DNA from 2 places in the Arthrobacter sp. 05T420 genome. Region 2 is predicted to be linked to the other one. Evidence: predicted binding sites of a transcription regulator. Region 2 holds the regulator's gene; the other holds the start of a gene.
What was found. The regulator LexA, encoded in region 2, represses DNA repair genes until DNA is damaged. The targets are predictions, from matches to a motif close to TCGAACANNTGTTCGA.
Positions count from the first base shown of each region.

Region 1 (3,408 bases), on a different contig from region 2:
GTGGACTACACCGAGATCATGTACGAGTGCCGAGGCCCGCAGGGCTCTGCTCTGCTGATCGAGTGCCTCACGGACAACAAGAACCGCGCCGCCTCCGAGGTCCGGCTCGCGATCTCCCGCAACGGCGGCACGATCGCCGATCCCGGGTCGGTCAGCTACCTCTTCAGCCGCAAGGGCGTGGTCTCGCTGCCGAAGAACGGCCTCACCGAGGACGACGTGCTGATGGCAGTCCTCGACGCCGGGGCCGAGGAAGTCAAGGACAACGGCGAGACCTTCGAGATCCATTCCGAGCCGACCGACCTCCAGGCCATCCGCGATGCCCTCAAGGAAGCCGGAATCGAGTACGACACCGATGAGGCGGAGTTCGTGCCGTCGATGCAGGTGCCGCTGGACCTCGAGGCCGCGAAGAAGTTCATGAAGCTCGTGGACGCATTGGAAGAACTCGACGACGTCCAGAACGTCTACAGCAACGCCGACCTCAGCGACGAAGTGCAGGCCGCACTGGAAGCCGAGTGACACGCTCACACAATGACTTTGAGGCCCGGTCTTGACCCTGCGCGTCCTGGGGGTTGACCCGGGCCTCACCCGTTGCGGGATCGGCGTCGTCGACGTCGAAAGGAACCGGAGGGCCACAATGGTGGCCTTCGGTGTGGTGGGAACCTCGCCTGAGGAGAGCCTGGACCAGCGGCTGCTGGTCATCGCCACGTCCATCGACGAGTGGCTGGACAAGTACGAACCGCACGTCCTCGCCGTCGAGCGGGTCTTTTCCCAGCTCAACGTCAGCACGGTCATGGGCGTGGCGCAGGCCTCCGGCGTGGTCATTGCGGCCGCCGCGCGCCGCGGCATCCCGGTGGCGCTTCACACCCCGTCCGAGGTCAAGGCCGCCGTGACGGGAAGCGGAACCTCGAACAAGGACGCCGTCACGAAGCTGGTGACCAAGATCCTCCGGCTGGACGCGCCCCCGCGCCCGGCCGACGCAGCCGACGCCCTGGCACTGGCCATTACCCACGCCTGGCGGGCCGGCAGCGGCGCCGCCGTGGCGACGACGGGGCCGGGCAGCCAGTCCCTCACACCGGCCCAGCGGGCGTGGGCCGACGCGGAGGCAAAAGCGCGCCGTGCGCGCTGAATGTCCGCCTGTCCCTCCATGGAACTTGGTAGGGTATTCGTAGATATGTTCGGATAGCCGGGTTTCCCGGCTTTGGTTTTACTGTTATCCCAGGAGCCCGGCCTTGATCAGTTTTCTTCGCGGAACCGTTGCGCATGTTGGCCTGTCCTCCGCCGTTATCGACCTCAACGGCGCCGGCATGAGCGTCAACGCCACGCCGCAGACCCTCAGCAGCCTGCGGGTGGGGGATGAGGGGAAACTCTTCACGTCCCTGATCGTGCGGGAAGACTCGCTGACCCTGTTCGGTTTCGCCAGCGATGACGAGCGCGAAGTGTTCGACATCCTGCTCAGCGTCAGCGGCGTCGGTCCCCGTCTGGCCTTGGCCGTTCTGGCCGTCCACGAGCCGGAAGCCATCCGGGTGGCCGCCCACTCCGGCGACGGCAAGGCCTTCACGAAGGTCCCCGGAATTGGACCGAAGGTGGCCGGCCGGATCGTGCTGGAACTCGCCGGTAAGCTCGTGCCGCACGGCACCGCCGGCGCGCCGGCCTCCGCAGCGGTTTCCGCGGAATCCGTCTGGAAGCCGCAGGTCGTCGCCGCAATGATCAGCCTGGGCTGGTCCGAAAAGGATGCCACGGCCAGCATCGACAAATCCCTGGCCGATTCCCCTGAACTGGCCGCGAAGGGCAATGTGGCGGAGATCCTCCGCGCGACGCTGCGCTGGCTGGGACAGGACGGCGCCCGCGCCGGAAACCGGGTAGGCGCGCGTGGCTGAGCCATCGATTACCGCCGGGGGAGAGGAACCGGAGGAGCGGGTCATCGAAGCCGCCCTGCGGCCCAAGAACCTGCACGACTTCGTGGGCCAGCACCGGGTCCGCAAGCAACTGTCTCTCGTCCTGGAGGCCTCGCGGATGCGCGGCCGCAGCGCGGACCATGTACTCCTCTCCGGCCCTCCCGGCCTGGGCAAGACCACGCTGTCCATGATCATCGCCGCCGAAATGAACGTCCCGCTGCGGATCAGCAGCGGCCCGGCCATCCAGCACGCGGGCGACCTCGCGGCCATCCTGTCCTCCCTCTCTGAAGGCGAGGTACTGTTCCTGGACGAAATCCACCGGATGTCCCGGCCGGCCGAGGAAATGCTGTATATGGCGATGGAAGATTTCCGCGTCGACATCGTCGTCGGAAAAGGCGCGGGCGCCACTGCCATCCCGCTTGAACTGCCGCCCTTCACTCTGGTGGGCGCCACCACGCGCGCCGGCCTGCTTCCCGGGCCGCTCCGGGACCGCTTCGGTTTCACCGGCCACCTTGAGTTTTACTCCGTCGAAGAGCTGGAACTGGTCCTGCGCCGCTCCGCCGGCCTGCTGGACCTGAAGGTCAACTCGGCCGGTTTCAGCGAGATCGCCGGCCGGTCACGGGGCACACCGCGCATCGCCAACCGGCTCCTGCGCCGGGTCCGGGACTGGGCACTCGTTCACGGCATCGAACAAATTGATGCCCGGGCGGCATCCGCGGCCCTGGACATGTACGAGGTAGACAAGCGTGGCCTGGACCGGCTGGACCGTGCCGTTCTCGAGGCGCTCATTACCAAGTTCGGCGGTGGGCCGGTGGGGCTGTCCACGCTCGCGATCGCCGTCGGCGAGGAAACGGAGACCGTGGAGACGGTCGCCGAACCCTACCTGGTGCGGGAGGGGCTGCTGGGCCGGACCCCGCGCGGCCGCATTGCCTTGGCGCCTGCCTGGACGCACCTGGGCTTCGCTGTCCCTGCCGGCGTCTTCGGCCAGGATCCGCTGGAGCTGTTCCAGGCCCAAGAGCTGGCGGACGAGCCTGGCGATGAACCGGGCGAGGGCGCGCAGGGCGAATCCGGCGTGGGCCTTGCTGAAGAAACCGGTCCCCAGCGGATCAGAAATAGCCGCTAGCACCGTACTTTCAGCTTTTCCCTTTAGACTGGTATGACGCTCGGCACGTTCGGGTTTTGTTTCCGTGGGCGGAGAGCAGGTAGCCGCCGGCGGTTTGGGGATGGTCTCTCTGCCAGCTTGCTGCGCAGACCCTTGCCCGCGCCGCCCGGAGCAAACGGACGTTGCTGAAAAACAGCTATGCAAGTACAGAACGGAACAATCTCTGTGTTCGGACTTATTTCTGCCCAGACCCAGCCGCAGGCCGGCGGCGGCATCGACATCATGACGATTCTCCTCTTCGTCCTGCTCGGACTTTTCGTCTTCATGATGTTCCGCCGCAACAAGAAGACCCAGCAGCAGCAGGCCAAGCTTCAGTCCAAGTTTGAGCCCGGTGTGGAGGTTATGACGAGC
Region 1 covers NZ_JBFTLG010000020.1:79,841-83,248, forward strand. Annotated here, with positions in the region: gene AC1DEM_RS18460 (YebC/PmpR family DNA-binding transcriptional regulator) at 1-516, shown strand, start outside; gene ruvC (crossover junction endodeoxyribonuclease RuvC) at 548-1,126, shown strand; gene ruvA (Holliday junction branch migration protein RuvA) at 1,230-1,877, shown strand; gene ruvB (Holliday junction branch migration DNA helicase RuvB) at 1,870-3,018, shown strand; gene yajC (preprotein translocase subunit YajC) at 3,280-3,408, shown strand, end outside.
Region 1: ruvA (Holliday junction branch migration protein RuvA) is a predicted target of LexA. The motif match lies at 1,164-1,179, and genes of this name have one in related genera.

Region 2 (3,408 bases):
GCCATACGGACGCAGGCCACGCAGATTGGTTCGGAGGGGCAGTCGGTTGAGGCGCTCAAGCTGGTCAGTCACTCGACCAGTTTAAGTGGTAGCGGCACGGGCGCTGAAACTGTGACGCCTGCGACGGCAATTGGGGGAGGTTAGTTGGGGGCAGGTACTTGGCTTGCCAGACTCTATTTGGACGGGACGAACAGCTGCTGGCCCGGCAGCACACGCGCGGCGTCCAGGTTGTTCAGCTGCACGATATCGGCCACGACGTCGCGGGGATCCCGGTCCGGGGCCACGGACCCTGCAATGGCCCAGAGGGACTCCCCCGGCTGCACCGTGACGGTAATGGTCGGCGTCACCGAGAGCTGATCCGCGGAATCCGCCGCCTTCGCAGGCGCGTTGAGGAATCCACTGAATGACAGAATGAGCGCCGTCAGCAGGATCAGCGGGACGCCGAAGAAGACGAAGCGTCCGCGCCGGGTGAGCCGCAGCGGCGCTTGCTTCGGCCGGCCGGCGGAACCAGCGGCCATCGCCCCTCGCGGTGCAGGCGACGTCGGGGAAATGCGGGGGCCGGCGTTGAGCGGGTACACATTGCCGTGACGGACGCTTCCCCGGTCGGCACCTCCCTGGCCGACACCTCCGTGGCCGATGTTGCCCTGGTCGATGCTGCCGAAATCCGCCACCCCACTGGCACCTGCACTGCGGTGGTGATTCGTGACACCCTGAACGAACGTGCCTTGAAACGCGTTTGAAGCTGACATGAACTGAGCCCTCCTGGACCATACGGTGCCGCCCGGCGTACTCCACGTACTCGCCGCCAACCGGCCGAACCTTCGAACATAGAACCGAACACCAGATCCGAAGTGAAAACTCGAAACTCGAACACATATTCGAACTCTGCTTGTTCTGTTTTAGCACTTACTAACGAACGATGTCGAGACTCGCTAGAACAAATGTTTGAAAAAGCCTTGCGGCTGGCCTATTTTTGAGGGACAGGACAACCACTGATGAACTCCCTGCGGGACATCATCAGTAGTTGATCAGCAGGGTCTGACATTTCAGACCGGAAGTTCCCGGTGACAGCAGCCACGGCAGCCGGGTGGAACGGAAAGGCATTGGCGAACATGGCAGCACAAGCCACCGGCGGCAGGGCCACCTCACGGAGCCCGCAGCCCGCCCGGGCGCCCAAGAGCCTCACCCCCCGGCAAAAGAAAATCCTGGAGACCATCCAGCGGTCCGTCACGGACAAGGGCTACCCGCCGTCCATGCGCGAGATCGGCGACACCGTCGGATTGGCCAGCCTGTCGAGCGTGACCCATCAGCTCTCCCAGCTTGAAAAGCTCGGCTACCTGCGGCGCGATCCGAAGCGCCCGCGGGCTATGGAAGTGCTCATGCCGCTGACGTTGGACGAGGGAACCACCCCGATTTCGGGTGTCGAGAAGTCCAGTGGCCTGCGGGCCGTCGGCGGCCTGTCAGTGACTGAACTCGCCAGCGCCACGGACACTGCAATGGTGCCGCTTGTCGGACGCATCGCCGCCGGCGGGCCGATCCTCGCGGACCAGGTGGTGGAGGATGTCATGCCGCTGCCCCGACAGCTCGTGGGCCATGGCGAACTCTTCATGCTCAAGGTGGCGGGCGACTCGATGATCGATGCCGCCATCTGCGACGGCGACTGGGTGGTTGTCCGCCGCCAGGGTGATGCCGTGAACGGCGACATCGTTGCCGCACTGCTGGACGACGAAGCCACGGTCAAGACCTTCCGCCAGCGGGACGGCCACACCTGGCTGTTGCCGCAAAACACCCAGTACGAGCCAATCCTCGGTGACCACGCCGTCATCATGGGCAAGGTCGTCTCGGTACTCCGCTCCCTTTAGCCGTCCCTGTCGGGCCGCCCTGGCAGAGTCGCCAGCCCTCAGAGTCGCCGGCCCTCAGAGTCGCCGCGTCATCGAGGATGGTCGGCTCCTGGTTCAGCTTGGGACTCAGCCCTTCGCGGAGTCCTTCGCCAGGCGCTCCAAGGCCGCCATGGCTATCGACGAATCGGTGGTGGGCCAGAACGGCGGCAGCGCGGCGCGGAGGAATCCGCCGTAGCGCTCCGTGGATAGCCGCGAATCCAGCACCGCCACAACTCCCTTGTCCGACGTCGAGCGGATCAGCCGTCCGGCGCCCTGCGCGAGCCGAATGGCGGCGTGCGTGGCCGAGACGGACATGAAGCCGTTGCCGCCGGCCTGGGCGACGGCCCGCGAGCGTGCCGTCATCAGCGGATCGTCCGGCCGCGGGAACGGTATCCGGTCAATGACCACCAGCCGGCAGGACACTCCGGGAACGTCGACGCCCTGCCAGAGGGACATCGTGCCGAACAAACAGGTGTCCGGCTCGTCCGCAAACTGCCGCACGAGCGCCGTCATGGTCGACTCCCCCTGGCACAGGATGCTGAGGCCCAGTCGGGGCCGCATGGCCTCCGCGGCTTCCTCCGCTGCGCGCCGGGAGGAAAACAGGCACAAGGCACCGCCGCCGGAAGCGCGGATCAGCTTCTCGAGTTCGTCCAAGGCCTCGGGGGACGTTCCGCGGCCGGGCTTGGGCAGGTGCCGGGCGACGTAGAGGATGCCCTGCTTCGGATAGTCGAAGGGGGATCCGACGTCGACGCCGGTCCAGCTCGGGGCGCCGTTGCCAACGAGGCCAAGACCGCCGGCAGCAGGTTCGAAGGCAGCGCCGATAGCCAGCGTGGCTGAGGTCAGGATGACGGTGTGGTCCGCGAACAAACCCTCGCGCAGACGCCCCGCGACGCTCAACGGGGCAACATTGATCAAGGCCGGCGAGCTCTCGTCCGGCTGGGAGTAGCCCTGCGCCGGGTCGAAGCTGCTGTTGCGGGAGAACCACACCACTTCGCGGTTTTCGCGCGCGGCCAAGAGGCGCTCACAGAGTTCCAGGATGACCATCAGGCGTGACCGGGCCAGCTGGCGTCCGCCGTCGGCCGACACGGAGCTGTCCCCCTTCGAATCAGACAGGGCGGCGCGGCACGCGTCGCGGAGCTGGTCGATGCAGTCCAGTTGCTCGCTGTTCAGCCCGTTAGGCATCAACCCGCTCGGGACGCCGTCGATGGCCAGCTCCAGGTGGGCGGCGGCATTGTTCAGCGCGTCCACCGTGATGCCCGTGTGCTTCCGGGCCCCGGACGCGGCGGCGTGCACCATCGCCACCGAGAGCTGACCGGATACAGCACCCGTGACGCGGTCCTGCAGTTCGTGCGCTTCATCTACCACCACGACGTCGTACTCGGGCAGCACCGCCAGGCCTTCGAAGGCGCTGACGGCGAGCATGGCGTGGTTGGTGACCACGACGTCGGCGTCGGCGGCGTTCTGCCGGGCAAGCTCGCTGAAACATTCGGCCGCGAGCGGGCACTTCTGCGCGCCGAGGCACTCCATG
Region 2 covers NZ_JBFTLG010000006.1:51,278-54,685, forward strand. Annotated here, with positions in the region: gene AC1DEM_RS07555 (histidinol-phosphate transaminase) at 1-72, opposite strand, end outside; gene AC1DEM_RS07560 (LysM peptidoglycan-binding domain-containing protein) at 174-518, opposite strand; gene lexA (transcriptional repressor LexA) at 1,113-1,862, shown strand; gene AC1DEM_RS07570 (ATP-dependent DNA helicase) at 1,968-3,408, opposite strand, start outside.